DNA from 2 places in the Paenibacillus sp. plas6 genome. Region 1 is predicted to be linked to the other one. Evidence: predicted binding sites of a transcription regulator. Region 1 holds the regulator's gene; the other holds the start of a gene.
What was found. Region 1 encodes CtsR, which represses protease genes until heat stress. Its sites were predicted from a motif close to ATGGTCAATAAAGGTCAAACA; they were not measured.

Region 1 (16,259 bases):
CAATCGTTGGATGACGCTTGCCTTTTTCCTTGCCTGTTCCACCTAATGTTACCCCTTGGTATATGACCACATCATTCCCAATAACACAGGTTTCACCAATGACCACACCCATACCATGATCAATAAATAAGCGTTCACCAATTTTCGCACCGGGATGAATTTCGATTCCCGTAAAAAATCGGCTAATTTGCGAAATAATTCGAGCTAGCGTATACCATTTTCTATTATACAACGCATGTGCAATGCGATGCGCCCAAATTGCATGAAGCCCTGAATAAGTAAACACTACTTCAAATATGCTTCTTGCCGCTGGGTCATTATCAAATACTGCTTGCACGTCTGATTTCATTTGCCGAAACATGCCTTGTTCCCCCTATGCGGTGACCACATGATTGCAGCATAGCTTGTCGACAGCAATATCACATTCTTTATTGCTGAGAAAAAGCTTAAATCTTGGTAGTTTGTAGTCACTCCTTGTTATTGCCTTAACTTTTTAATGATATATAAAAAAAGCCTCTGCAGCTTTATGCTACAGAGGCGATAAATTCGCGGTTCCACTCTGCTTTAATAACAAGCATACGACTTGCGTATACAAGTTATTATCTCTACATCTTTAACGCAGATGATACGTTGTGACCTACCCTGTTTTACAACAGATCGGGACAAAGCTCCCAGGTGCAATTCTGTTACCAACGATGAGGCAACTTCCAGCCATATAACGCCATCTAAACGCCATAAGATTGCCGTCTCTGAGCATCGCTTCAATAACATACTAGTCCTGTTCAAAGCCTGTATATAACATATCTTTTAATCATGATAAGTATAACTAAACTACAGTGCAGTGACAAGTCCCTCATGCTTTGCAAAACCCGCTTGCTCACTGTAATTTAATGTGCATTTTTTAATGAAAATTAAGAAGCAATTCTTGCTTTTAAACGAGAAACGACTTTTTCTTTGCCAAGCAAATAAAGCGATTGATTTAGATCTGGACCATGTGTTTGACCTGTAATCGCAGCACGGATCGGCATAAATAACGCTTTACCTTTGCATCCAGTCGCTTTTTGCACAGCTTTAATCATAACTTTGATGCTATCCACCGTAAAGGCTTCTTCTTGTTCAAGTTCAGCTAAAAATGCCGCAAGCACAGTAGGAGCAGTTTCTTCAGCTAGCACCTCTTTTGCTTCTGCTTCATCCTCAACTTCCTCTGCAAAGAACAACGCTGTATGCTCTACAATTTCTGAAGCACTACGCAGCTTATCACGATGCAACGCAACAAGATCTGTTACCCAAGCAAGCTGCTGCTCGTTTAGCTCATTTGCTACTAAGCCAGCCTTTTGTAAATGAGGCAGACACAATTCAACAATTCGCTCAATATTAGCTGCTTTAATATATTCATTATTCATCCATGCTAGCTTTTGTGTATCAAATACTGCAGGACTTTTACTTAAACGTGCCGCATCGAACACCTGAATAAGCTCCTCGCGCGTAAAGATCTCTTGCTCACCTTCTGGCGACCAGCCAAGTAAAGCAATAAAGTTAAATAACGTTTCTGGCAAATAACCAAGCTCATCATATTGTTCGATAAATTGAATAATCGATTCATCGCGCTTGCTCAGCTTTTTCTTGTGCTCATTTACAATCAGCGTCATATGAGCAAATTGCGGCGGTTCCCAGCCAAACGCTTCATAAATCATTAATTGGCGTGGAGTGTTAGAAACATGATCCTCTCCGCGCAATACATGACTAATTTTCATTAGATAATCGTCAATTACAACGGCAAAATTGTACGTAGGGATACCGTCTTTTTTTACGATAACAAAATCGCCCATTTCTGCAGTATCAAAGGTAATTGTCCCTTTAACCATGTCATGGAATGTATAAGTGCGGTTTTCAGGCACTTTAAAGCGAATACTTGGCACACGGCCTTCTGCTTCATATGCCGCAATTTGCTCAGGAGTCAGATTGCGATGCTTACCAGAGTAACGTGGTGTTTCGTTACGAGCCAGCTGCTCTTCCCGCTCCTTCTCTAACTCTTCTTCAGTACAATAGCAGCGATAAGCTAAACCGCGATCGATAAGATCCTGCCAATATTTTTTGTATATATCAAGTCTTTCCGTTTGACGGTATGGGCCGTAAGGTCCGCCGACGTCGATGCTCTCATCCCAATTAATTCCAAGCCATTTCAAATATTTAAGCTGGTTTTCTTCGCCACCTGCTACATTGCGCTTCACATCAGTATCTTCTATCCGAACGATTAGCTTTCCGCCTAAATGACGCGCGAATAAATAGTTAAATAAAGCCGTACGTGCATTACCAATATGTAAATGGCCTGTTGGTGACGGCGCATATCTAACACGAATTTCTTTTGACATAAATGAATTCCTCCTAAATCCTTTCACTGACTAACAACATTTATGAATAAAATATATAATAGCACAGTTTATGTTATTTCGCTGACTTCACTAAACATACAACTGCTTGAGCAGCAATTCCTTCTCCTCTTCCAGTGAAGCCAAGCTGCTCAGTTGTAGTTGCTTTAACATTAACCTGCGAATGTTCAGCCTGTAGCACTTCGGCAATAATTTCCACCATTTGTGGAATATATGGCAGCATTTTTGGCTTCTGAGCAATAATGGTCGCATCAACATTTCCTAGTTTATAACCTCGCTCAAGGGCCATTTCCCATACTTTACGAAGCAAAACAACGCTATCTGCATCCTTATATGCTTCATCTGTATCAGGAAAATGTTTACCAATATCACCTAGTGCTAACGCACCTAGTACAGCATCTGCGATTGTGTGCAATAGCACATCTGCATCTGAATGTCCTAATAGCCCTTTTTCATAAGGTATGCGTACACCACCAATAATCAATGGCCTTCCTTCTACAAGCTGATGCACATCAAAACCTTGTCCAACTCTAATCATCGTTCTTCCCCTTTCTGCCCAGTTCATTGTCCAGTTTGCCTTTGTTTAAGAAGCATTTCTGCCCATGGCAAATCCTCTGGCGTCGTAATTTTTATATTGGTATATTCTCCTTCGGCAACGATAACTTTTACCCCATGCCATTCCACTACACTCGCATCATCCGTTCCAAGCATACCAGCTCGCTCCGCTGCCTCATGTGCCTCCAGCACAAGATCATGACGAAAAGCTTGCGGGGTTTGAATCGCCCACAAGCTTTTGCGATCAGGGGTCGCGAGTATAGTGCCTTCAGAATCCACCTGCTTAATCGTGTCTTTTACAGGCACTGCAAGCACCGCAGCCAAATTTCGCTCCGCACTTTCACAGCAGCGCACAACTGCCTGCTCAGTTACGAACGGACGTACACCATCATGTACTAGCACCCACTTCGTCGTGATAGCCTTCAACCCGGCATGCACGGAATGTTGGCGTTCAGTTCCGCCTGTAATAATCGCCTTTACTTTTGATAACCCGTATTGCTGGCACCACGCCTGACAGCGTTCCCTATCTTCCTCGCCAACAACTAGCACAATTTCAGCAATAAAATCAATTGCTTGAAAATTCTCCAAAGTATGTACGATTATCGGTTTATTGCCTAATTGTAAATATTGCTTACTTTCCGCTGTGCCCATCCGTTTACCGCGTCCTGCAGCAACGATGACCGCTCCCCATTGTTCCATTCATTTCTACCTGCCTTAAAGGTAATGTATACAATAGTATAATCATACCTCGTTACAGCGCTTTTTCCAACAGCTTTGGTTTAGCAAATATCATTCGTCCAGCAGAAGTTTGCAGCACACTTGTTACAAGTACTTCCATCGTATGCCCGATATATTCCCGTCCGCCTTCAACAACGATCATCGTGCCATCATCCAAATAAGCTACGCCTTGACCATGCTCCTTACCGTCCTTTATTACTTGAACGACAATTTCTTCACCAGGCAAAACTACTGGTTTAACTGCATTGGCAAGGTCATTAATATTTAATACGGATACACCTTGCAGCTCACATACTTTATTCAAATTAAAATCGTTCGTAACAACTTTACCAGACAATAACTTGGCAAGCTTAACTAGCTTGCTATCCACTTCACTTTGCTCTTCAAAGTCTCCTTCGTAGATAAGTACGCGAACATCAAGCTCTTTCTGTATTTTATTCAAAATATCTAGTCCTCTACGGCCACGATTTCGTTTTAACAAATCAGATGAATCAGCAATATGCTGTAATTCCTCTAGTACAAATTCTGGAATAACGAGCGTGCCTTCAATAAAGCCTGTTTTACAAATATCTGCGATTCTGCCATCAATAATCACGCTTGTATCCAAAATTTTATGTTCTTCAAATCCTTTCGCTTCACCTGCCGTAGCAACTACCTTTGGCTTTTCTAGCAAATGCTTCACCGTTTCAGCTAACTCATCTTGCTTACGCATGGCGATCTGCATACCAATATATCCACATAAAAGCGCTATTGCAATGGGAGCTAACTTCCAAAGCCCACCCAGCATTGCAATTGCAGGATAAATTAATGCTGCCAAACATAATCCAAGCACTAAGCCACCTGCCGCAGCTAACAACTGACGTAATGACATCTCTTCCGTATACTTTACTCCATTATGAATCAGCTTTAGTATCGGTTTAGCAAAAATTGTAGACAACATCCAACCTAGAAATGCCCCAATAGCTACATTCATGTAATAAGTGCCTGATTGCTGCAGAAATGGATTGAACGAGTTGCCCCGTGCTGGTGTTGCTTGAAGCCACTCTGAAATTTCTGCCCCTGCCATTGCACCAATACAAATCCCTATTATCGAAATTATTTTTTTCATAGGTATCACCTCCATTACAATTATTAGCAATTTTTATTGCTGCTAATCGTTGTAATGAAAGAAAGTTGAAAAGTGGAAATCGCTCACACATTTGTTTATAATAAACACAATCCAATCTGATTAGGTAGGTGAACGTTGTGTCTACTCATGCATTAGAGCAGTTTCAGGAACAAGTTTCACAGTTGTTATTGCGACATCGCAGCGTGCTAGATATTATGTCAAAATTAGATCAAACTAGTGCTGCAATTAATCGAACGGTAACCAAATCGATTACCGATTGTGGTTGTATTGAATTGCATGCATCTAAGCAGCCTTTTCACGAAGTAGATTCCTTGGATGTAGCGCAAAAGCTAATCACTAACCATGTGACTGGCAAGTTATGTGATAATTGCAAGGAGCTGGTGCAGCAATCGATAGGAAGCAACTTATTTTATTTAACTGCCTTGTGCACACAATTAGATATAAAGCTGCCTGAAGTTTTGGAAATGGAATCACAAAAATGTAATACCCTTGGATTATTTAATCTCACATAAAAATAAGGATGCTCAGAGAGTCAGGAAAACTAGACAATCTGAACATCCTTTTTTTGTAGGCTTTGCTATACATTGTATTGCTTAAAGCAAATACATGTTATCTGACGCTGTTTAAGGTTTTACTTATGCATGCTTTTCCGATTGCTCTTCTTCCTCAACCTCGCATTTTTTGCGCTTTATGCGTCGATCAATCGTTTTTTTCACACCATATAATGCATAAAGAATTAGCGGAACAAAAAATACTTGAGACAAATACTCTTCAAACAATATCCCAATAACAAGAGCAATTACAATAATAAACGGAATAATCCATAATGTTTTTCGCGGAAGACCAAACCCTTTAAAGCTTGGATAACGAATATTACTTACCATTAGCAAGGAAAGTATAACCGATGTCACAATGAAAACGACTGGTACAACATCATCCTTAAACAAAGCGACCGTTGCTAATATACAGCCCGCTGCAGGAATAGGCAGTCCTGTAAAGCTACCTGGTGAACTATCCTTCACGTTAAAACGAGCTAAACGAAGCGCTCCACATATCGGAAACAGAGCAGTAACTACCCACGAAATTGCAGGCAATATATCTTGCAATGCCACAACATACATAATAAATGCAGGCGCTACACCAAAAGTAACAATGTCCGCTAAAGAATCTAATTCCTTGCCGAAATCGCTTTGAGCATTTAATGCTCGCGCTACACGGCCATCAATTCCATCAATGAGCATACCAATAATAACCATAATTGCTGCCAAACCTGGATAATTATTAAACACCAGTAGTATTGATATTACGCCAAGACACAGATTGCCAAGCGTAAGAAGACTCGGTATGGACTTACTGATCACATTTTCCACCTCATTTTTCTATGACACCTACGTCATACGTGATCATCAGATTGTTTATATATCCCACAATTGTATGAGTTTTAAATTTGTCTGTCAATGAACACTTGCTCTTGTATTCGTTTCAAGCCATCGCGTATTGAACGTGCACGAATCTCACCAATACCTTCCACATCGTCAAGTTCTTCAGCAGATGCCATTAAAATAACGGATAGCTTACCGAATCGATCAACTAAATTACTCATAACACTTTGCGGCAAACGAGGAATTTTAGCTAAAATTCGATAACCGCGAGAGGAGATTGCCTCATCTCCTTGCAACATGGAAGAAGAGTAACCAAGCAGCTTTACTATATTATGTGCATCAAGCAGTTCTTCGTTACTTAATCGCTTCAAATTTTCTTTGAGTTCCCCAATTTTAGTCGGGGAACATTCCTTAATGTAATCCTTCATTAAGTAAAGCCCTTCTTCCTCCATGCCAAGGATTAATTCCTCCATTTGCATATGGATGAGACGGCCTTCTGTTCCCAGTTCATTAACATATCGCAATATCTCTTTTTTAATACGCTGCAGCAGCTCCCAACGTTGCAAAACATATGCAACTTCTTGAAGTGTAACTAATTCCTCAAATTCAAGCGCAGATAAATTCGTTAAAGCTTGACTTAGTACACTTTTATAACGCTCAAGCGTACGAATCGCTTGATTGGCTTTTGTCAAAATAAAGCCCATATCTTTAAGCGAGTAACGGAGTGAGCCCTGATATAACGTAATGACATTACGACGCTGCGAAATAGAAATGACCAACTTTCCAGTTTGCTTCGCAACACGCTCCGCCGTACGATGACGAATTCCTGTTTCTGTTGATGGAATAGAACTATTCGGAATTAATTGTGCATTGGCATATAAAATGCGCTTCAAATCTTCGCTTAAAATAATCGCTCCGTCCATTTTTGCCAGCTCATAGAGATAGTTAGGGGAAAATTCACAGTCAATAAAAAAGCCACCATCAACTACCTCCATCACTTCTCCACTATATCCCACAACGATTAAAGCACCTGTTTTAGCACGCAGTACATTTTCTAGCCCATCTCGAAAAGGGGTTCCTGGTGCTATGAGTTGCAACAAATTATTCATAGTTTCTTGTTGATTGCTTTCCTTCATGCGATTCTCCCCTTTATTCTAATGCAGCTTTTAACGCTTCTGATACTGTATTTACTCCAATTACTTTAATACCAGTTGGCGGAGTCCAACCTTTTAAACTTTTCTCAGGCATAATTACACGTTTAAATCCTAGCTTTGCCGCTTCTTTTACTCGCTGTTCAGCACGTGATACACCTCGCACCTCTCCAGTTAATCCTATCTCGCCAAAAATAACATCTTCCGGCTTAGTTGGCGCATCCTTAAAACTGGAGGCAATACAAACGGCTGCCGCTAAATCGACTGCCGGCTCGTCTAGTTTTACACCACCCGCTACATTTAAATAAGCATCCTGCGTTTGCAAAAACATCCCAATCCGTTTTTCAAGTACAGCGATAATAAGGGACAAACGATGGTGATCAATCCCTGTTGACATTCTGCGAGGCGATGGAAAATGCGTAGGTGACACTAATGCTTGCAGCTCTACTAACACAGGACGAGTTCCTTCCATACTGGCAACCACGGTAGAACCTGACACACCTAGTGAACGCTCAGACAGAAACAGCTCAGATGGGTTACTTACCTCACGTAATCCATCCTCTCCCATTTCAAATATGCCAATTTCATTTGTAGAACCAAAGCGATTTTTCACCGCCCGCAATAAACGATAGGTATGGTGTCGTTCCCCTTCAAAATAAAGCACGCTATCTACCATATGCTCGAGTAAACGCGGTCCAGCGATTGCTCCCTCCTTTGTAACATGACCAACAAGGACTGTTGCAATTCCCTTTTGCTTGGCAACACGCATAAAATGCGCCGTACATTCTCTAACTTGTGCAACACTTCCTGGAGCAGATTCAATCGTAGGATCGTATACGGTTTGAATAGAATCAATCACTAAAAAATCGGGGTTCATTGCTGAAATGGCATCATTAATATGCTCCATATTCGTTTCACATAATACAAATAAATTCTCCGATAACGCACCAAGTCGATCAGCTCTTAGCTTCGTCTGACGAACGGATTCTTCTCCCGAGATATATAATACTTTCAAATTTTTTACTGCTAGTGCATGCGAGGTTTGCAGGAGTAAAGTGGATTTGCCAATACCAGGGTCGCCACCAACAAGAATAAGTGAACCCGGTACAATTCCACCGCCTAAAACGCGATTTAATTCCAGCATCGCGGTTTCGATCCTTGGCTCCTGCTCACTTTCTATATGTATGATTGATCTTGGCGATTCTTTCGTATGAATTCCCGCTAACCCGACACCCTTTGTTTTACTAACCGTTTCTTTAAACTCAACCATCGTATTCCAAGCTTGACAACCAGGGCATTTTCCCATCCAGCGCGGGGATTCTGTACCGCATTCCGTACATACAAATTTAACTTTTGTTTTAGCCATGCCTAACTCCTTTTCGGCTATCAATTCCTTGATTCACTAGTAATATCATTAACTACATCTTAACATTAATCCGCGAAACGGTAAAAGAGACATTTATCGTACGTTCTGTATTTGTACGTTAATATATTACTATTTTTTAGCATTTAAGCAAAATAAACACCCTGATTATTTTAGAATATTAGCTCCTCGCCACTCCACTAACAAGTGTGAGCTTTAACGAAGCTTATATCCTTAATAATCAGGGTGCTTCCCTTATGCCATTATTCAACAGGTGTCTTTACATTTTTGTTAACGACTAGTTCGCCGTCTTTAACATCAATAACAAATCTGTCACCTTTTTGAATTAAGCCCATAAGCAAATCTTCAGACAAGCGGTCTTCAATATGCTTTTGAATTGCACGACGTAATGGACGTGCGCCATATTGTGGATCAAAGCCTTCCTTAGCTAAATATTTCTTAGCTTCCTCAGATAAAGTGAACTCAATATCTTGCTCCTTCAAGCGTTTAGCAAGATCATCTGCCATTAGCGTTACAATTTCAGCAATATGCTTTTCTTCAAGCGAATGGAATACGATGATCTCATCGATACGGTTAATAAATTCTGGACGGAAGCTTTTCTTCAATTCTGCTAATACTTTATCCTTCATTGAGTTAAACTCACGACCAGCATCATGCACTGCTGTAAAACCAAGTGTAGAATTACGCTTAATTTGATCGGCACCGACATTTGAAGTCATAATGATCAGCGTATTACGGAAATCGACAACACGACCTTTAGAGTCTGTTAAACGTCCATCCTCAAGCACTTGCAATAAAATGTTGAACACTTCTGGATGAGCTTTTTCAATCTCATCGAGCAGGACAACGGAGTATGGCTTGCGACGTACTTTTTCTGTAAGCTGTCCGCCTTCCTCATAACCAACATATCCTGGAGGCGCGCCGACTAGACGAGATGTTGCATGTTTTTCCATATACTCTGACATATCGATACGGATAACAGCATTTTCATCGCCGAACATCGCTTCAGCAAGTGCACGGGCAAGTTCAGTTTTACCTACCCCAGTCGGTCCAAGGAAAATAAATGAGCCGATTGGACGTTTTGGATCTTTCAATCCAGCACGTGCACGACGGATTGCACGAGAAACAGATTTAACAGCTTCCTCTTGACCGATAACGCGATCATGGAGAATGTCTTCCATCTTCAATAGACGTTCTGTTTCTTCCTCTGCCAGTTTCACAACTGGAATTCCTGTCCAGCTAGCAACAACCTGTGCAATATCATCAGGTGTTACTTCAGAATCTGTGCGACCTTGTTTTTCTTTCCATTGATTTTTTGTCGTTTCTAATTCTTCACGAATTTTTTGCTCTGTATCACGCAGTGCCGCAGCTTTTTCAAACTCTTGACTTTGTACGGCTGCATCTTTTTCTTTGCGAATATTTTCAAGACGCGCCTCGAGTTCTTTCAAATTAGGCGGTACTGTATACGTATTAAGTCTTACACGAGAGCTTGCTTCGTCAATTAAGTCAATCGCTTTATCCGGTAAGAATCGATCGGTAATATAACGATCGGATAGTTTTACCGCTTGCTCAATCGCTTGATCAGTGATTTTTACACGATGATGTGCCTCATAACGGTCACGTAAGCCATGTAAAATTTGAATTGCTTCTTCAACGGATGGCTGATCAACTGTAATTGGTTGGAAGCGACGTTCAAGCGCTGCATCTTTCTCAATATATTTGCGATATTCATCAAGAGTTGTTGCACCGATACATTGCAGCTCACCACGAGCAAGCGATGGCTTCAAAATATTCGATGCATCAATGGCACCCTCTGCTCCACCTGCACCAATTAAGGTGTGAAGCTCGTCAATGAACAGAATAATGTTACCTGCTTGACGAATTTCATCCATAATTTTTTTCAAGCGATCCTCAAATTCGCCGCGATATTTGGTTCCTGCTACAACAGAGCCCATATCCAGTGTCATTACACGTTTGTCGCGCAATGTTTCAGGAATTTCGTTAGCAATAATCTTCTGTGCTAATCCTTCAGCAATTGCTGTTTTACCTACACCAGGTTCACCAATCAACACAGGGTTATTTTTTGTACGTCGGCTAAGAACCTGAATCACGCGTTCAATTTCTTTCGTGCGTCCAATAACAGGATCAAGATTTCCTTCCCTAGCTGCTGCTGTCAAATCTCTTGCCAAACTATCTAAAGTAGGTGTGCTGACATTTGATGGTGTATGTTGATGACTCGACACCGCCTCGCTACTGCCTAGCAGCTGCAATACTTGCTGACGTGCTTTATTAAGGCTGATTCCTAAATTGTTCAGCACACGAGCTGCTACTCCTTCACCTTCACGGATTAAACCTAATAAAATATGCTCTGTACCGACATAGGTATGACCGAGCTTGCGAGCCTCATCCATAGATAGCTCAATGACCTTCTTCGCGCGCGGCGTATAAGCTATATTGCTTGGTTGCTCTTGTCCGCGCCCAATAAGCGCTTCTACTTCGTCTTGAATTTTTTCTAAGCCAAGACCTAAGCCCTGCAACGCTTTTGCCGCAATACCTTCACCTTCGCGGATAAGACCTAATAAAATATGCTCTGTACCGATATTATTATGACCTAAACGTACTGCTTCTTCCTGCGCTAGTGCCAGCACTTTTTGTGCTCGCTCAGTAAATCTGCCAAACATCATATTGTCGCACCCCCATTTTTATATTGTTGCAAATGTTCCCGAATTAATTTTGCTCTATGATAATCTCGATCATCAGGTGACATTTTTTCATCGTAAAGCTTTTGTAAAAAGCCTGGTTGTGTCATAATGAGCAGTTCATTATATACCCCAGGTGAAACCTCAGTTAGTATTCCAAGATCCGCGCCTAAGCGAATATCTGAAAGACGCTGCGCTGCTTCTTTAGAGTCTATAATTGAAGCATAGCACAGTATACCGTAGGAGCGCTTCACTCGATCCTCCAATCTGCGGTAAGATTCATTGATTAACTTACGGCGTGCAGCTTTTTCATGTTCAATAATTTGCTTTGCAACACCATATAAATTATCAATGATTTCATCCTCAGATTGCCCAAGTGTAATCTGGTTGGAAATTTGAAATAAATTACCTAATGCCTCACTGCCTTCTCCATATAACCCGCGTACCGTCAATCCTACTTGACTAACTGCAGATAGGATTCGATTAATTTGCTGTGTTAATACAAGAGCCGGCAAGTGCATCATAACAGAGGCTCTAAGTCCTGTTCCGACATTTGTAGGGCAAGTAGTTAAATATCCTTTATGCTCATCAAATGCAAAATCAACTGCTGCCTCATAGCTATCATCAATTGCGCTAGCCAGCGCCCACGCTTCTCGAATTTGAAAGCCTGGCTGCAAACATTGAATTCGCAAATGATCTTCTTCGTTAATCATAATGCTGATTGCTTCGTTATCGCTTAATACAACTGCTCCTGCTCTTGAGTCATTAGCCAGGCTAGGGCTAATCAGATGTTTCTCAACTAACACTCTGCGCTCTAGCTCGTTTAGATCTTTTAGGCGAATCGTTGTAAACTTACCAAAAGAGTCTAACGTTCCAGATTCACTAACTGCTGCTAACTGCTCTAGCACTTCATTGGCTTGACTAGAAGTTGCCAGCAGCGGAAATGGCTGATGATTAAGGTTTCGTGCTAAGCGAACACGACTGCTTATGACGACATCACCATCTGGACCAATATTTTTCATCCAGTCACTTAACGTTGTAGATGAAAAACGATGTGTTGTCATAACGATCACCCCTTTACGAAGATTGCTGCAATTTACGTTCAAGCTCACGAATCTCATCACGTATTAAAGCAGCTTTTTCAAATTCTTCAGCCTCAATATATTTATGCAAATCAGCTCTAAGCTTTTCAATTTTTCGCTTGCATTGAACATTGCCACCTGAACGCAATGGAACTTTCCCACTATGCTCAGTATTGCCATGAATTCTTTTTAGTAACGGATTTAAGCGATCCCCAAAGGCATGATAACATTCACTACAACCGAATCTGCCAATCTTACCAAATTGCGCATAGCTCATTCCACATGATTCACAACGCAGCGATTCTTGCGGCTTTATGCTATTAAGCCCTTTGCTAGCAATATTATCAAAATCTAAAATTCCCGATAATAAGCTATGAATTGAGAAGCTATTCGGTGCCCCTGGAATTATTTCACCCTTTTCACGAGCACAGGCTTCGCAAATGTGAAATTCTGTTTTTTCACCATTAATAATTTTGGTGAAATGCAACGTTGCTGGGCGTTTGCCACATTCCTGACAAATCATTGCACTCAACTCCTTGCTTCTATTTCAAAAGCAGTGTTACAAGCATTGCCTTTAATAATCTTGCTCGCAGCTCATCACGATATGGCAGCTTCACAGATAGCGTATCACGATGAATCGCACTACGAATTAAATTCGCTTCACGCTTACTCATATGTCCAGCCTCTTCCAGCTGGTATATTAAACCTTCAGCGCTGTTTTGATCGATTTGATTTCCAATCGCTTGATCAATGTGCAATTGAATGCCTTTCAGTGTTGGAAGCTCAACACGCTGAATACGGACATAGCCACCTCCACCACGTTTACTTTCGACGACATATCCCTTCTCAAGTGTAAAACGTGTGCTTATGACATAATTAATTTGAGAGGGGACACATGAAAATTTCTCGGCCAGATCATTACGCTGAATCTCAACTGCTCCTTCGCCGCTGCTATCAAGTAGCTGCTTCAAGTATTGCTCAATGAGATCAGATATGTTACGCACTGTCCAACCTCCTCTCAGTTCAATTTGTTCATGCAGCTTATGCAGCAATGTGTTGAGTAGTTTACCCACACATAAGGACAATTCAATTATTGACTTTGACTTTCTTTGACCTTAATTTCATTATACTCATTTCAATCAATCGGTCAATACATTTTGTTAAATTTATCTGACAATTCAATTAATTTATATTCTATATATAGGATGATTCGTTATCTACTCAAATATACCTGCTCATTCTTATTTTATTTTTGACTTTTGTTTCTATGACATAAGTAGGCCTCAACTTGCATGCCTTATTATTTTACAGGCACATCGTCTTGCTTGCTACATCAACATATAATCCAATCGGACCAAGTCTTTCAACATCACGCGTATAAACTGCACTTTATAGATTTTTGCTGAGGGAAAAACTTGTTCTGCAACCGTTTCCAACATCTTCTCATTCCAACTAAAAAATTTCAACCTTAAATCGTAAATTTGTCTCCTCTTTATTTCAATCCTTTTCTTTTATAGTAATCACTGTATTCATTATTCAATTAAAGAGAGGGGTTTTTTAAGTGAGTAAAATGAAAAAAACGCTTATGCTGCTAACTGCTGCTACTATGGTGTTCTCCTTAGCAGCATGCGGCTCTAACAACAACTCCAGTAATGATGCTAACAAGAGCAATTCATCTAACGCTTCTAACTCTACTAATTCAGCAAGCTCTAGTAAAACGTCCGGCGAAACGATCGAATTATCGTTCTGGACTCTAGGTAACACAAATTATGAGGACCTAGCAAATCAATACATGAATGAACATCCTAACGTCGTTATTAAAATTCAAAACACTGGTGACCAAACTGCTCACCATAACAACTTAACAACTGCTCTATCTGCAGGCTCTGGTGCTCCAGATATTTTCCAACTTGAAATTGGTTTTATGGAACGTTTTATTTCAGCTCAAGATTCTTTCTATAACTTAAATGATCTTGGCGCTGCTGAAATCAAATCTAACTTTCTTGATTGGAAATGGGCTCAAGCTTCTTCGGTAGACGGAAGCTTCCAAATTGGTCTCCCTACAGATATTGCTCCAACTGTAGCGTACTACCGTGTAGATCTTCTTGAGCAAGCAGGTCTTCCAACTGATCCTGCAGAGTTTTCGGCTCTTATCGATACATGGGATAAGTTCGCAACTGTTGCAAAGCAATTTACAGATAAAACAGGTATTCCTTTCGTTGACTCTAGAGACTTAATTTACAACGCACTACGCGACCAATCCGATAGCCAAATTTACTTTGATAAGCAAACTGGTGAATTTATCGGGAATACAAACCCTCAAGTAAAAAAAGCTTATGACTTCACCATTAAAGGTATTCAAGAAGGCTGGGTAGCTAACTTTGCACTATGGGCTGCTGACTGGACACAAGCAACAAATGAAGGTGGTTTTGCAGTACTTCCAGGACCAGCTTGGATGCTAGGTAACATTAAAAGCAACGGTCCTGACACTAACGGACAATGGCGTATTGCTCAGTTGCCTGAAGGTTCCGGTAACTGGGGTGGTTCATTCCTAACTATTCCTAAGCAATCAAAGCATCCTGAAGAAGCTTTTGCATTTATTGAGTGGATGACTTCACAGGAGCAACAGCTGCAATCATTTACTGTAAGCGGCTTGATGCCTTCTACACCTGCATTATTTGAAAAACCAGAATTCAAAGATTACACAGATGAGTTTTTAGGCGGTCAAGCTTCTGCTGCTGAATTTGCTAAAGCTGCTGAGCGTGTTGCACCAGTTTATTATGGTCCGCTTCACGATCAAACAGATTCTTATATTAAAGAAGCTATTCAAAACGTGCAAGAGAAAAATGCAGATCCTCAAGCAGAATGGGATGCAGCAATGCAAAAAATAGAAAATCTAATTAAACGCAGCTAATATGACAAAGTAAATGACCATTTAAGATCGCAGGTTTTTCCTGCGGTCTTAACTTATTACATCTTATAACATCGCTCGGAGGTGCTTCATGGCTACTACTGCACAAACATCTGTTAAAACAGCAATACCTAAAAGAAGGTTATCTGAGCGTAAGCGAGATAATCTGTTTGCTTATTTGTTTATATCCCCGTTTTTTATTATCTTCGGGATATTTGGACTTTACCCAATTTTATTTACGATTTATCTTTCCTTCTTCAAATGGGATGCACTAAACCCAATGAAGTATATCGGTATACAAAATTATCAGTTTGTTCTTGAGGACCCTATTTTTTGGACTTCATTTATGAATACATTGCTAATTAGCGCTATGGGTACTATTCCGCAGCTAATATTAGCATTAGTTATTGCGATATTTTTAAATTCAGCATTTACAAAGTTTAAACAAGTTTTCCGTGTCATGTTCTTTATGCCTAACATCACTTCAATTGTTGCAGTAGCACTCGTATTTAGTGCAATCTATAGTAACAACGGCATGGGAAACTGGCTGCTAGACATTTTTGGTCTAGATCCAGTCGCTTGGAACTCTGGCTGGTGGGGCGTTAAAATTGCAATCGCTACGATGATTATGTGGCGCTGGACAGGATATAACATGGTTATTTATTTATCTGGCCTACAAAGTATTCCAGCGGATCTCTATGAAGCAGCAAGAATTGATGGTGCCGGTCGATTCCAACAAATGATTCACATTACATTGCCATTATTAAAACCATTTATTGTCTTTACCGTTATGATGTCAACGATTGGCTCACTTCAACTCTTTACAGAACCGTATGTC
Region 2 (16,259 bases), 120 kb from region 1:
GCGCGTGGATGCACTTTATTGCCTTTTCCTTTAACGATATAGCCGAAATTAGCGACCATCGTCATAAAGGTTTGCAACTTCTCCTGATCTGGATTTTCGTGAATACGGTAAAGAAATGGAACCTTAAGCCAATAGAAATGCTCGGCGACAGTCTCGTTTGCCGCAAGCATAAATTCCTCAATGATTTGCTCAGCAATACTGCGTTCACGCTTTACAATATCAATCGCCTTACCTTGTTCATCGACAATAATTTTCGATTCTTGGAAATCAAAGTCGATTGCTCCACGCTTCATCCGCTTATTACGTAAGCCCATCGCTAATTCTTCCATTAACTTAAACATATCGAGTAAAGGCGCGTAGCGCTCTTTCAGTTCAGTTTCCGGATTTTCTTCATCCGCCAATAAAATTCGACGGACATCGCTATAGGTCATGCGTTCCGTTGTACGAATAACGCTCGTAAAGATTTCATGACGCACCTGCTTAAAGGTGCCTGCTTCAAATTCCATTTCACAGCTTAACGTTAACCGATCGACTTTAGGATTCAAAGAGCAAATACCATTAGATAAGCGATGCGGCAGCATAGGAATTACGCGATCGACTAAATATACACTCGTTCCCCGACGAAATGCTTCTTGGTCAAGTGCCGAACGTTCCTTAACATAATAGCCAACATCAGCGATATGAACGCCAAGCAAGTAGTTTCCGTTCTCTAGACGTTTGACTTGCACTGCATCGTCCAAATCCTTTGCATCCGCTCCATCGATAGTAACAATGACTTCATTACGCAAATCACGTCTGCCTTGGCTAATAATTTCTTCCTCAGAAATTGAATCTGGAACAGCAAGCGCTTCAGCCATCACCTCTTCGGGAAACTGTTCAGGAAGCTGATGCTTGCGAATAATCGATAAAATATCAACACCAGGATCATTTTTATGACCTAGAATTTCAATAACTTCACCCTCAGCAGCAGAACGTCCTTCAGGGTAGGTGATAATTTTAACGACAACTTTTTGACCTGTTACAGCACCCATTGTCTTATTTTTAGGAATAAAAATATCACGATTAATCCGCTGATCGTCTGGCAAAACAAAGGCAAATGCTTCATGATCCTCTAGCACTCCGACAATTTGGGTAATGGCGCGCTGAACAATCCGTACGACCTCACCCTCCATCCGACCGCCAGCTTCGCTTTTGTTCGTAATTCGCACAAGTACGATATCACCGTTCATTGCGCTTTTCAAATCATTGGCATGGATATAGACATCTGGCTGCTCATTATCATCTGGCAGAAGAAAAGCAAACCCCTTTGGGTGAGCTTGTACCGTTCCTCGCACAAGGTTCATCCGCTCTGGTACACCATATCGCTCTGTGCGCGTACGAATGATCTTACCTTGCTCTTCCAGCGATACAAGCATCTTTAAAAAGCTTTTAAAATCTGCTGCATCTGTAATTTGAAAATGCTGCTCAAGTTCAGAATAGGTCATTGGCTTATAGGCAACTTCCTTCATGAATTCCAGCAGCTCAATTTCCGTAACCATTGCTGTCATCTCCTTCAGCACAAGTATGATTTCTTGCTAAATCTTCTAGTTACTGTAAGTATACACGATTTGCTTTTATTCCATCCTCTAGTATGTATATTATTGCTCGTTCCATGCATCTACCACCAGCAAGAAAAAAGGCGTATGCACAAGTCATTCTAAAAGAATGGCAAGCGTAATATTAAACGCAATTAAAACAAAAAAGCGAGGAAGACCTCGCTTTTTCTCATTCAACGTTATTGCGCGACAAAATATGAAACGACTAGAGCTAAAATAAAGAAGCCTGCTGCCAAAGCTACCGTTAAACGCTCTAAAAACAAGTCTAAGCCACGTGCTTTTTGTTTACCGAAAAGATGCTCTGCACCGCCAGTAATTGCACCAGAAAGTCCTGCGCTTTTACCTTTTTGTAGTAATACAACGCCAATCAATCCGATTGCAAATACGATTAGCAATATTTTTAATGCAATTTCCATTACTTCCACCTCCAGCATAGCACTCGCTACAAAAACAGATAGTATTATTGTATCATATCGCCGCAGGCGATACAATAGGATGCCTATACCGCTTACAATCCTGTCATATATAGTAAGCCTTCTTAACCTAGTGCCTATATATTAGTTGCTGATTATACAAACGCCTAGTCTTTTGTTAACTACCAAAGAAGGTATAACTATAAAAAACAACTCCCCTACACAAATGTGTAAGGGAGCGATTTTTAACTGCTCAATGGAACCATTAAGCGCGTCTTATTTGAATTTTTTAAGGTTGTAGAATGCAGATTTACCAGCATATTGCGCAGTTGAACCAAGTTGATCTTCGATGCGAAGCAATTGGTTGTATTTCGCAACGCGGTCAGTACGAGAAGGAGCACCAGTTTTGATTTGACCTGCATTTGTTGCAGCAGCAATATCAGCAATTGTGCTATCTTCAGATTCACCAGAACGGTGAGAAATAACTGCTGTGTAACCAGCACGTTTAGCCATTTCGATTGCATCGAATGTTTCAGTCAATGTACCGATTTGGTTAACTTTAACTAGGATAGAGTTAGCTACACCTTTATCGATACCGTCAGATAGACGAGCAGTATTAGTTACGAATAGGTCGTCACCAACCAATTGAACTTTTTTACCTAGGCGCTCAGTAAGCAATTTCCAACCTTCCCAGTCATCTTCAGAGCAACCGTCTTCGATTGTAAGGATTGGATATTTATCAACCCAAGATTCAAGAAGGTCAACGAATTCTGCAGAAGTAAAGGATTTACCTTCACCAGCAAGCGTATATTTACCGTCTTTGTAGAACTCAGTAGAAGCAACGTCCATACCGATAAATACTTCTTCGCCTGGTTTGTAACCAGCACGTTCGATAGCTTCGATAATTGTAGTAATTGCTTCTTCGTTAGAACCAAGGTTAGGAGCGAAGCCGCCTTCGTCACCAACAGCTGTGTTATGTCCTTTATCATGAAGAACAGCTTTTAGGTTATGGAAAATCTCAGCACCGATACGTAGCGCTTCTTTAAAGCTTTCAGCACCAACTGGAAGAATCATAAACTCTTGTACGTCGATGTTGTTATCCGCATGCTCACCACCATTGATGATGTTCATCATTGGAACTGGAAGAACTTTTGCGTTGAATCCGCCAAGATATGTGTAAAGAGGTACATCCAAAGCGTCAGCAGCAGCGCGAGCTACAGCCATAGAAACAGCAAGGATTGCGTTAGCACCTAGTTTACCTTTGTTAGGAGTACCGTCTAGTTCAATCATTTTACGGTCGATAGCAACTTGATCAAGTGCATCTAGACCGATAATTTCTGGAGCAATAATTGTATTTACATTTTCAACTGCTTTAAGAACACCTTTACCTAGGTAACGAGATTTGTCGCCATCGCGAAGCTCAACAGCTTCGTATGCACCAGTAGATGCACCAGATGGAACGATTGCGCGGCCTTTGCCACCAGATTCAAGAGAAACTTCAACTTCTACAGTTGGATTACCACGAGAGTCAAGAACTTCGCGTGCGTATACGTCAACGATGATAGACATTTACTTAAACACTCCTTAAATTTTTTATATTAGTATTGTACATGGAAAACTATGACTTAATCAATGTCGAACCTGTCATTTCTTTAGGTTTCTCGACATTTAATAGTGAAAGCAATGTTGGTGCAATATCAGCTAAGATACCGCCCTCACGTAGTTCGATACCTTCTTTTGTAACAATAAAAGGTACTGGATTTGTTGTATGAGCAGTATGCGGATTGCCATTTTCGTCAAATACCATATCAGCATTACCATGGTCAGCTGTAATAATACATACACCGCCAGCAGCATGCACAGCATCGACAACTTTACCTACACACTCGTCAGTAGCTTCAACCGCTTTAATCGTTGGCTCAAGCATACCAGAGTGCCCTACCATATCTGGGTTAGCAAAGTTAATGATAATCACATCATGCTTATCAGCTTCAATCTCGCGTACAGTTGATTCTGCAAGCTCGTACGCGCTCATTTCAGGCTTCAAGTCGTACGTTGCTACTTTCGGCGAATTAATTAGTACGCGTGTTTCACCTGGAAGCTCTACATCGCGACCACCGCTAAAGAAGAACGTAACATGCGGATATTTTTCTGTTTCAGCAGTACGAAGCTGAGTAAGATTATTTTGTGCAAGCACTTCCCCTAATGTGTTATCTAGGTTTTTAGGAGCATAAGCAACTAATCCGCCGATTGTTTCACTAAATGTAGTTAAGCAAACAAAGAATACATCCTTAGGACGTTTCTCACCGCGATCAAAGCCACGGAAGTCTTCGTTTGTAAATACTTGTGACAATTGAATTGCACGGTCAGGACGGAAGTTACAGAAGATAATAGAATCTTCGTCTTCAACTGTCGCAGTTGGATTACCATTTGCATCAACGATTACAGTAGGCAGTAAAAATTCATCATATACTTCTTTCTCATAAGAATCTTTTACTGCTTGAACTGGATCTGTTGCTTTTTCACCCTCTGCATAAACAAGCGCACGGTATGCTTTTTCTACACGTTCCCAACGTTTGTCACGGTCCATTGCATAATAGCGACCTGAAAGGGTAGCGATTTGACCTACGCCGATTTCTTCGATTTTTTGCAGTAAATATTCAACATATTTCACACCGCTAGTTGGCGCAACGTCACGGCCATCCATAAAGCCATGCACATAAACTTTATCGAAATTGCGTCTTTTCGCAGTTTCTAATAAAGCTACGATATGGTCGATATGGCTGTGTACACCACCATCAGAAAGCAAGCCATAGATATGAAGCTTTTTATCTTTTTCTTTCGCATGCTCAATCGCTTTTACAAATGTTTCGTTCTCATAGAACTCACCGTCGCGGATTGATTTTGTAATGCGAGTAAGGTCTTGATAAACGATACGGCCAGCACCAATGTTTAAGTGACCAACCTCAGAGTTACCCATTTGACCTTCAGGAAGACCAACTGCTTCACCGCAAGCAGTAAGTGTTGTATTAGGATATTGCTTCAAATAACGGTCATAATTTGGTTTTTTCGCTTGTGCTACCGCATTACCTACTACATCATCACGAAGACCAAAACCATCCATAATAATTAAAGCAACTGGTTTACGTTTTGCCATCTTACTTTGCCCCCTCAACAAGAGCAATATAGGATTCTGGCTCTAGACTAGCACCGCCTACAAGTGCGCCATCGATGTCTGGTTGACCAAGATATTCAGCAACGTTGTTAGGCTTAACGCTGCCGCCGTATTGAATGCGAACTGCATTTGCAGTAGCCTCATCGTAAAGCTCAGCAATTACGCTACGTACATAACCAATGACGTCTTGTGCATCAGCAGCAGTAGAGGACTTACCAGTACCGATAGCCCAAATTGGCTCATAAGCAATTACTGTTTGTGCAGCTTGCTCTTTAGATACGCCTTGGAAAGCAGCAACAGTTTGCACTTTACATACCTCTTTAGTTGTACCAGCTTCACGCTCTTCAAGGTTTTCACCGATACATACGATAGGTACTAGGCTATGTTTAAATGCAGCATGTACTTTTTTATTAACTGTTTCGTCAGTTTCTGCAAAGTATTGACGGCGCTCAGAGTGACCGATAATCACATATTTTACGCCAAGGTCTTTAAGCATAACGCCGCTAATTTCACCTGTAAAAGCACCGCTATCTTCAAAGTGAAGATTTTGCGCACCAATTCCAATTGTAGTGCCTTTTGCTGCTTCAACTAAAGCTGGAAGATTAGTGAATGGCGCACAGATGACACTTTCAACACCTTCAACTTCAGCTTTACCTTTAACCGCTTCAAGGAAAGAAACTGCCTCAGAAACGGTTTTGAACATTTTCCAGTTACCTGCAATAATAGGTTTTCTGCTCATATTATTGAATCCTCCTCAAATCTTTTCGGATCTCTGTCTGCTAAGTGAGCAGCATATAAGCATGTCATGCATACGCATATACTGGACATTCAGCAATTGCAATGCTCATTAACAGTTCACAAGGATGTACAATACTCGCTAAGAGATCATACATCCTTATAGATTTCGATATAGTTAATTCCTATTTATCGTTAAGCGCAACTACACCTGGTAGAGCTTTACCTTCCATAAATTCAAGGGAAGCACCGCCACCAGTAGAGATGAAGTTCATACGATCAGCTAAACCGAATTTCTCAGCAGCTGCAGCAGAATCACCGCCACCGATTACAGTGTAAGCTTCTGTTTCAGCGCAAGCTTGAGCTACTGCGCGAGTACCATGTGAGAATGGCTCGATTTCGAATACGCCCATTGGTCCGTTCCAAACAACAAGTTTAGAATTTTTAATAACCTCTGCGTAAATTTCGCGTGTTTTAGGACCAATATCGATACCTTCCATATCAGCAGGAATGCCGTCTACAGAAACAACTTTTGTAGTTGCATTAGCGCTGAACTCATTTGTTACAACAACGTCAACTGGAAGGTATAGGTTTTTGCCTGCTTTCTTAGCTTTCTCAATAAATTCAAGAGTTAAATCAAGTTTGCTGCTATCTAGCAAAGATTGACCAATTTCATAGCCTTGAGCTTTAAAGAATGTGTAAGAAAGACCGCCGCCAATAATAATATTGTCAGCAATTTCAATCATTTTTTCAATAACCGCAATTTTATCTTTAACTTTAGAACCACCGATAATAGCAGTGAATGGACGCTCAGGGTTGTGAAGAACTTTACCAAGAGTTTCTAACTCTTTTTCCATTAGGAAACCAGAAACTGCTGGCAAGTGATGAGCAATCCCTTCTGTAGAAGCATGAGCACGGTGAGCAGCACCGAATGCATCATTAACAAAAATGTCAGCAAGCTCTGCAAATTGTTTTGCTAGCTCTGGATCATTTTTCTCTTCACCTGGGTAGAAGCGTACGTTTTCAAGCAATAGTACATCGCCATTTTTCATTTCAGCGATTTGTGCTTTTACAGTTTCGCCTACAGCTTCATTAGCTTTAATAACTGGTTTACCAATCAATTCAGATAGACGAGCTGCACTTGCAGTATGACGAAGTTCTTCAACTACTTGACCTTTAGGACGTCCTAAATGACTTGCCAAAATAACTTTTGCGCCTTTTTCAATTAAGTAATTGATAGTTGGCAAAGTTTCACGAATACGTTTGTCATCAGTAATTTTTCCATCTTCCAACGGAACATTAAAATCCACACGTACAAATACTCGTTTACCTGTCACTTCAATATCGCGTACAGTTTTTTTATTCATATGACGTTCCTCCGTACCCATTTTTATGTTGCATCTCATTCAACTGATCATGCAATTTTTCTCTTGTATATATGTGTAGATAAAACAACTAGGTATAGATAAAGAGCGGAAACAATATCGTTGTTTCCGCTCTATGATATTGCCAATGATTATTTAATCAATTTTGCAAAATGTTCAAGTGTACGGATCAATTGAGAAGTGTAAGACATTTCGTTGTCGTACCAAGCAACAGTTTTAACTAGTTGTTGATCGCCAACTGTTAATACTTTAGTTTGAGTTGCATCAAATAGAGATCCGTAAGTGATACCAACGATATCAGAAGATACGATTTGATCTTCAGTGTAACCGAAAGATTCGTTAGCAGCAGCTTTCATAGCAGCGTTAACTTCTTCAGCAGTTACTTTAGTGTTTAGTACAGACACTAGCTCAGTTAGAGAACCAGTAGGTGTAGGAACACGTTGTGCTGCACCGTCAAGTTTACCGTTTAGTTCAGGGATAACAAGACCGATTGCTTTAGCAGCACCAGTAGTGTTAGGTACGATGTTATTAGCAGCTGCACGCGCACGACGGAAGTCACCTTTTGGATGCGGAGCATCAAGAGTGTTTTGGTCGCCAGTGAAAGCGTGGATAGTAGTCATTAGACCAGAAACGATACCGAATTTATCGTTAAGAACTTTAGCCATAGGAGCTAGACAGTTAGTAGTACAAGAAGCACCAGAGATAACTGTTTCAGAACCATCTAGAATGTCATGGTTAACGTTGTAAACGATAGTTTTCATATCGCCTGTAGCTGGAGCAGAGATAACAACTTTTTTCGCTCCACCTTTAAGGTGTTTTTCAGCAGCTTCTTTAGTTGTGAAGAAACCTGTGCACTCTAGCACGATATCTACACCAAGCTCGCCCCAAGGAAGTTCTTCAGGGTTGCGGTTAGCAAGAACTTTAATTTCTTTACCGTTTACTTTGAAGAAGCCATCATGAACTTCAACTTCGCCGTTGAAACGACCTTGAGTTGTATCATATTTTAGCAAATGAGCAAGCATTTTAGCATCAGTCAAGTCGTTGATTGCTACAACTTCAATGCCCTCTACATTTTGAATACGACGGAAAGCTAGACGACCAATACGCCCAAAACCATTAATACCTACTTTAATCATGAGTAAGTTCCTCCTAAGTTTTGTTTTTTTGTAAAACTAAATATGTTCAAGACGACTGTAAAAATTTACATTTCGTCATGATGCCTACCTGCTTCATGCATACGAATAATTTCTCGTGCTGCACTTTCATCAGTAATCAATGCGTAATTGCGACCAAATCGCATAATGGCATCGATTGCCTCTGCTTTACTAGAACCACCAGCAACTGCTATTACGCACGGGATATTCATAATATCCTCAAGCCGCATACCTACAGTTTTCATTTTATGGACAGGTTCACCATGTCGATTAAAATAAAAACCAAATGCCTCAGCTAATGCCCCTTCTGCAACCATTGCACGCACTTCATCTGGATCGGTTTTTCTTCGCCTTGCCATTACAGTAGCGTCACCAATACCATGAATAAAAATTCTTGCATGACGGATAACTTCTACAATTTCTTTTATAGAAGGCTCCTGCATTATTGATTCATAAGCTTCCTCACTAATATTTTCCGGCACATGAAGCAAGCGATATTGTCCGCCTGTCCGCTTAGCCATCATGGAAGCAATAGTATTAGCTTGATAATCAAGGCTTTCTCCTAAACCACCGCGTGAAGGTACGAATAAAACATTTTTAATGGAGCTTGGCAAGCTTATATATTTTGCAACTTGAGCTGTCGATGTTCCGCCAGAAACAGCGATCACATCGCCTGATTTTATTACTCGTTTTAATAGCAAGCTAGCTGCACGTCCGAGCTCACGTTTTGCTGCTTCAGAATGCTCAGCATCACCTTGTACTACAATAACCTGCTGTAAGCCGTACATGTCCTGTAGCTTTATTTCCAGCTCCGAGTTACCGAACACAAGTGGACCAAGGTGCTCTAACTCTTCAAGTACTTTCTTACCTTCATCGCTAAGCGACATGCCTGATGCTGAAATAATGAGCAAGCCTTGTTCCTTCAACAACTCTGTTTCCGCTCGTAGAACCCGCTCCGTCATTCCAAGCACATTAGCAAGTGCGCGACGACCGATTGTTCCTGCAAGCATAACTTGTTGCAGAATCTTGTAACGTTTCCTCATCACTTCCAAAAGCTCAGGTACTAGCAGCTTCTGCAGGTCGATAAGCTGTCTCATGAATACCATCACTCCATCGGTACGAGTCAACGTAAAGGGTAAATCAAAACCTATCGGGACTCTTTTTGTCCCTGTGGTATTATTTTCGTCCCACTTCTATTTTAACGAATTTTTTATGGCATAGCAAGCTTTGATTTAAAGTGCAAACGTTAATCCTACAATAATTTTTAGAGATGTGGTTTAGTTACAGCTCCTACCTATAAGCTTATCCAATATTTTCGTTCTCATAATCGACAAAAACTAGAGATCTTATAAGAAACTCTTGCTTCTGCCGCAAATTTCAAATACAATATAATAGCTGCGCCCGTGGTCCAATGGATATGACGCAGGCCTCCGGAGCCTGAGATCTAGGTTCGATTCCTAGCGGGCGCGCCATTAAAATTACGAATTAGGATTGAATTAATTGTACGTTGTACGTTGTCATATAAACGAAAACGCCCTCTGTTTCGCAACAGAGGGCGTTTTCGTATTGAACAGCATCATGTTCAAGCCTAAACTCTCCTTTTTTTGTTTGTGATAGCTCAAATATGCTTATGGCTGTTGCCCTACTGTCAAACCCCGTGTAATTCTGATCAGCATGATGAATATAATTACTTACAGAAATTCTCCTCATACTGCTCTGAACTTAAATTTTGAGTGAGAAGCAATCTTCCATCCACTGTTCATCTGCTTAATTGCCGTACCTTTTAAAGTAGTCAACGCAAATGCAGACATTAAAATTTGATTTTTAAGTGCATGTTTAATATGAAGTTTAAGCGGAAAAGCTGTTGATAAAATAAAAAGTTTGACTTTCTTTGACTTTTAATCAAAATTCAATTATGATAAATACACATACTAAAGTATAGGAGGATTGGTTAGTAATGAACTTTGTACCTATGGTTATTGAACAAAGCAATCGAGGAGAGCGTTCTTATGATATTTATTCTCGTTTGTTAAAAGATCGCATCGTTTTGCTTGGATCAGGTGTCAATGATGTCGTTGCCAATTCTATTATTGCTCAGCTATTGTTTCTAGCAGCAGAGGATCCTGAAAAAGATATTCATCTATATATTAACAGCCCTGGCGGCTCGATTACTGCAGGTATGGCAATTTACGATACAATGCAGTACATTAAGCCTGATGTATCTACAATCTGTGTTGGTATGGCTGCATCAATGGGCGCATTCCTGCTCGCCGCAGGTGCTAAAGGTAAACGATTTGCTTTACCAAACAGTGAAGTCATGATCCATCAACCGCTTGGTGGAGCAGAAGGACAAGCAAGTGATATTGAAATTCGTGCTAAACGAATTATTAAAATGCGTGAAAAGTTAAACACCATATTAGCAGAACGCTCAGGTCAACCAATCGAGCGAATTAATCGAGATACAGATCGTGATTACTTCATGAGTGCTCATGAGGCTGTTGAATACGGGTTAATTGATAAAGTAATTGAACGTGTTAACTAAAACTCGTATTACGTATTAATTTAAGTAAGCTCGCTCTTTTAGACTGTCGTATCCGCTGCCTGCAATGGATAACGACAGTTTTGTTTTAAACAAAAATTACCAGCTTGTTTCCCCTAATATAAATTAATGGAAAATATGGGTGCGTGATTTTTATCACTTACTAATTGAATCGACCCATCTATTATTATTGTTACATTACAGGTTGTGGGGGAGAAAATCATGGAACTAGATGCACTACACCATATAGAAGAGCTCGCAGCAAAAAAATTAAGAATCTATGAACAAAGTAAACTGCGATACTTTATGCGTTCTATGTTAGCCAGTATGTTTATAGGCTTCGGAGTAATTGTTGCCTTTAAAACGGCAAATTATTTTTACGAACTGAATTCGCCATTTACTTATCCTTCAGCAGCATTAACATTTTGTATCGCAATTATTTTGATCTACTTTGGCGGAGGAGATTTATTTACCGGAGATACCTTTTATTATAGCTATCGTACACTTCGCAAAAAAATGCGCTGGTCTCAAACTGCAAAGTTGCTTTGCTTTAGCTATTTTGGAAATATGTGTGGGGCTATTCTTTTTGCTTGCCTCGCATGGGGAACTGGACTATTTGCTAGTGAGCATATCCATGCTTTCTTGCTCGAAACCGCTCATAAAAAAGCTTCTTTGCCTACTGACGAGATCTTTTTCAGAGGAATTCTTTGTAACTGGCTCGTATGCCTTGCTTTTTTTGTTCCATACAAAATGAAAACTGACGGAGCAAAAATGTTTATTATGATTTTTCTAGTTTTTAGCTTTTTTATCGCAGGGTTTGAACATAGCATTGCAAATATGTCTGTGTTCGCCATTTCTATTGCGGCAAAGGGCTGGGATGCATTTACAGCTGGGCAAATTTTACATAATTTAATTCCGGCTACGATTGGCAATATTATTGGCGGCATCGTATTTATGGCTATGTTTTACTTATATATTAACAAGCCATTTATTAAAGAAAGTGAGGAATAATGAATGAAATCTAACAGAAAAGTTGTCATTATCGGTGCTGGCTTCGTCGGATCAACTACTGCATATACATTAATGCTACGCAATCGAGTAAATGAATTGGTTTTAATTGATGCGAATCATGCGAAAGCTGCAGGGGACGCATTGGACATGAATCACGGTATGCCTTATATTGGCGGCGCTAAGTTATGGGCAGGCACGTATGAGGACTGCGCAGGCGCAGATATTATTATTATTACGGCAGGGGCAGCTCAACGCCCAGGTGAGACAAGAACTGATCTATTAAAGCGTAATGCTGAAATTTTTGATTCAATTATTAAACAGATTTTGCCATATAACCAAGATGCAATCTTACTGATCGCTACTAATCCTGTTGATATTATGGCGTACATTACACAAAAGAAATCTGGCTGGCCAGTACATCGTGTAATCGGTTCTGGCACATTGCTAGACAGCGGACGTTTCCGTTATCTGCTTGGCAAGGAGCTGAAAATCGATCCGCGCAGCGTTCACGCGCATATTATCGGTGAGCATGGCGACTCTGAGCTTCCTGTATGGAGCTTAGCAAATATAGCCGGCGTTGATATCAAGCTAGACGAGGAAACAAAAGAAAAAATCTTTACCCAAACTCGCGACGCTGCTTATGAAATTATCGAAGCAAAAGGAGCAACTTACTATGCAATCGCCTTAGCACTCGATCGCATCGTAACAGCGATTCTTGATGATGAGGGCGCAGTACTTAACGTATCAACGCTGCTTGATAATTACAATGGCATATCTGATGTCTACTTAGGAATTCCATGCGTCGTAGACCGCACTGGTGTACGCGAAGCGCTACATCTTACATTAAACGCAGAGGAGCAAGCGCTGCTTGAAAAATCTGCGAATAAGTTAAAAGAACTGATCGCTAGCTTAGAGCTTGATCTCGAAGCGAAATAAGTATTATTTAATATAAGTCAACGATGAGCATTTTATAAAACAGATCAAATTAAAAACGTCTAGCCTGTCAGTAATTACTTGACAAGCTAGACGTTTCTTAGTAGAAATGATGTACTAGTCACCTAAGCCTGAACTCATTTCCATTTTCTTTTCACGTCTATAACACCATAAATAATAAGACCTATAAAGAAAAGCAAAGTTAAACCAATGATTGTCCAGACTTTAATATTTGAAGAAATGTCTAAGTTTAGTATTATTAAAAAAATCCCTGTGAGCACAGCTGGAATTAGATAAATCTTTTCTTTTTTTATCCAAGCGTATATTAGAATTCCTAATAGGAGAACCCACACAAAGTAATAATGAACGATCTGAATACACCTCACTTCGCGTTACGAATTCGATAAATTCCATTTACCAGAAAGTCCATCCTAGAAATAAATGCAGATAAACGAAAAGCCCAACAACGCCACCATATAATAAACATTCTTAGGCTTTGACAATATGTTTCATATAATGGAGCGATGTATATAACTGAAGACGCAAAAATCCAGAGCAACACAAAAGGCCCCCCGTTACGTTAACAGGCGGCCTTATATGTGCGAAAACAACTTATTGGTTTTCCAGTTCTTCTTTGCTTACTAGTGCAACTAAAGCATTAACCGCTTGCTCTGCATCAGAGCCTTCAGCACTAATAACAACTTCAGTACCTGAGCTAATAGCGAGACTCATAATACCCATGATTGACTTCGCGTTCACTTTTTTATCGTCTTTTTCCACAAAAACCTCGGAGGAAAATTTGTTCGCTTCTTGTACAAACAAAGCAGCTGGTCTAGCATGTAAACCTGTTTTCAGACGAACAACTACTGGAAGCCTTGCCATGTAATACATACCCCCTATATATTAAGTCAAAAATGATAATAATCGTTCATTTTAAGCTGTATAAGATATTATACCATTACTAAGCTAATTCTACTAGGATAAAGTTGCGCCATTCCTTATTTTTTCTGCCATTTCATCAATTTTCCGTAATCGATGATTAACACCAGACTTGCTTACCTTAACCTTTAGCATTTCGCCAACCTCGGTTAAGTTAAGATCAGGATGCGCCAGGCGAATCTCCGCCACCTCACGTATTTTCTCAGGTAGATTTTCTAAACCGATTTCTTTCTGCAATAATTTAATATTATCGATCTGCCTTACCGCAGCACCAATTGTTTTATTCAAATTCGCTGTTTCACAATTAACGATTCGATTTACAGAGTTTCTCATATCGCGCATAATACGTACATCCTCAAACTTAAACAACGCTTGATGCGCTCCAATAATATTAAGTAACTCGATAATCTTTTCGCCTTCCTTGATATAGAAAATAAAACCTTTCTTACGTTCAATACAGCGGGCATTCAAATTAAAATGATTCGCTAACTCAACTAATGCCTTACAGTGTTCCTCATACATTGATGAAATTTCAAGATGGTATGAGGATCCTTCCGGATTATTCACTGATCCTCCTGCTAAAAATGCGCCTCGTAAATATGCTCGTTTACAGCAGCCTTTACGAATGATTCTACGGTCTATACCTGAATTGAACATGAATCCTTCGGACACAATATGCAAGTCGGTTAAGACATCTTGTACTCGCTCTGGCATCCGTACGATATACACATTATTTTTTTTAAGTCGCATTTTTTTACGTACTAACAGTTCTACATGTACAGCAAAGTGTTTTTTTATCAGTGTATAGATTCGGCGAGCAATTGCAGCATTTTCGGTTGAAATATCCAAGACTACCTTGCGGCTGGATAAGCTGACAGAGCCGTTCATCCGAATCAATGCAGCGAGCTCAGCACGCTCACAGCAAGGTTCCGTTTCGACCATTGTCAGTTCCTTTTTCGTTTGTGCCGCAAAAGACATCCTTCTCACCTCTTTCTTAACATCCAGTTTTCCACCAGTTTATAAATATGATGACTTAACCGTTCAGCATCATGACGTAAAAATGTGCGGAAGAGCACAAGCTGATCTGCAATGACTTGATAACCTCGCTTAGTTACCTCATCAATATCGAGATGTACCGCTTTCGAGCCTAATTCCGCGTATTTTTTCTCCACATGCTCCGGTATTTCACCATTGTTCACAATGACATAATCAAACAAATGATGACCAATATGATCGTAAATAGCATCCAAATGATCACTAACTGTATAATTGTCTGTCTCACCTGGCTGCGTCATCACATTACAAACGAACAGCTTTACTGCATTCGATTCAACGATCGTTTGTGCAAGCTTAGGTACAATTAAGTTAGGCATAATACTCGTATATAAGCTGCCTGGACCGATTAGAATGGCATCAGCTTGCTCTAACGCTTCAACGGCTTCTGGCAGTGCCTCTACATCCTGCGGCTCTAAAAATACACGTTTTATCGAGCCATTAGCTTTTGGAATCATCGACTCTCCTGTAACGATCGTACCGTCGCTCATTTCTGCTTTTAAAACGATCGCACGATTAGCTGCAGGTAGCACTCTGCCACGTACAGCCAGTACCTGTGACAACTGCTTAATTCCGGTTACAAAATCTCCCTCAATTTCTGTCATAGCAGCAAGCATCAAATTGCCAAGTGTGTGTCCTGCTAGTCCTGATCCTGTCTTAAAGCGATATTGTAAAACCTCCGTTAGCAATGGCTCTGCATCTGCTAACGCAGACAATACGTTTCTTATATCGCCGGGTGGAGGGATATGCAACTCATTGCGCAGTATACCAGAGCTGCCTCCGTCATCCGCAACAGTCACAATTGCAGTAATATCTAGCGGCTTCTCCTTTAAGCCTCTCAGCATAACTGACAGCCCTGTTCCACCGCCAATTACTACTATTTTCGGACGTCTATCGACTTTTTGCACGATGAGCCTGCTCTCCCCTCTCATTATGTCCTATCGCGCTCTGAATCACGATGACTAACGCGCATCTGTTCAGAAGCCCTTAATTTCAATGTCTTCCCTAAGTATTCAGAAATTGCTACTGAGCGATGTTTACCGCCAGTACAGCCGATGCCAATTACAACCTGACTCTTACCTTCCTCTTCATACTGTGGAATCAAATATTCCAACATATCGACAAGCTTAGCGAGAAACGTTTGTGTCTCAGGCCATTGCATAACATAATCATAAACTTCGGGATGCTGACCAGTAAAAGGACGTAGATTATCAATATAATGCGGGTTGGGTAGAAAGCGAACATCGAACACAAGATCAGCATCAAGCGGGATACCATATTTAAAACCAAATGACGTAATATTCACCGTTAATGCTTTATGCTGTGC

Region 2: a site for CtsR is predicted at 10,336-10,356, ahead of clpP (ATP-dependent Clp endopeptidase proteolytic subunit ClpP). Genes of this name have one in related genera too.

The regions. Positions count from the first base shown of each region.
Region 1 is NZ_CM170151.1:1,809,791-1,826,049, forward strand. It holds gene cysE (serine O-acetyltransferase) at 1-361, opposite strand, end outside; gene gltX (glutamate--tRNA ligase) at 912-2,372, opposite strand; gene ispF (2-C-methyl-D-erythritol 2,4-cyclodiphosphate synthase) at 2,446-2,928, opposite strand; gene ispD (2-C-methyl-D-erythritol 4-phosphate cytidylyltransferase) at 2,952-3,644, opposite strand; gene AC2TDL_RS08160 (PIN/TRAM domain-containing protein) at 3,697-4,791, opposite strand; gene AC2TDL_RS08165 (DUF1573 domain-containing protein) at 4,929-5,324, shown strand; gene pssA (CDP-diacylglycerol--serine O-phosphatidyltransferase) at 5,448-6,173, opposite strand; gene disA (DNA integrity scanning diadenylate cyclase DisA) at 6,254-7,330, opposite strand; gene radA (DNA repair protein RadA) at 7,344-8,711, opposite strand; gene clpC (ATP-dependent protease ATP-binding subunit ClpC) at 8,972-11,413, opposite strand; gene mcsB (protein-arginine kinase McsB) at 11,410-12,492, opposite strand; gene mcsA (protein-arginine kinase activator protein McsA) at 12,506-13,033, opposite strand; gene AC2TDL_RS08200 (CtsR family transcriptional regulator) at 13,053-13,514, opposite strand; gene AC2TDL_RS08205 (ABC transporter substrate-binding protein) at 14,072-15,424, shown strand; gene AC2TDL_RS08210 (carbohydrate ABC transporter permease) at 15,513-16,259, shown strand, end outside.
Region 2 is NZ_CM170151.1:1,686,318-1,702,576, forward strand. It holds gene rnr (ribonuclease R) at 1-1,538, opposite strand, end outside; gene secG (preprotein translocase subunit SecG) at 1,775-2,011, opposite strand; gene eno (phosphopyruvate hydratase) at 2,285-3,577, opposite strand; gene gpmI (2,3-bisphosphoglycerate-independent phosphoglycerate mutase) at 3,627-5,165, opposite strand; gene tpiA (triose-phosphate isomerase) at 5,167-5,922, opposite strand; gene AC2TDL_RS07495 (phosphoglycerate kinase) at 6,104-7,285, opposite strand; gene gap (type I glyceraldehyde-3-phosphate dehydrogenase) at 7,435-8,439, opposite strand; gene AC2TDL_RS07505 (sugar-binding transcriptional regulator) at 8,505-9,563, opposite strand; tRNA gene AC2TDL_RS07510 (tRNA-Arg) at 9,855-9,929, shown strand; gene clpP (ATP-dependent Clp endopeptidase proteolytic subunit ClpP) at 10,415-10,999, shown strand; gene AC2TDL_RS07520 (formate/nitrite transporter family protein) at 11,219-12,007, shown strand; gene AC2TDL_RS07525 (L-lactate dehydrogenase) at 12,011-12,943, shown strand; gene AC2TDL_RS07530 (HPr family phosphocarrier protein) at 13,553-13,822, opposite strand; gene whiA (DNA-binding protein WhiA) at 13,916-14,857, opposite strand; gene AC2TDL_RS07540 (gluconeogenesis factor YvcK family protein) at 14,863-15,840, opposite strand; gene rapZ (RNase adapter RapZ) at 15,864-16,259, opposite strand, start outside.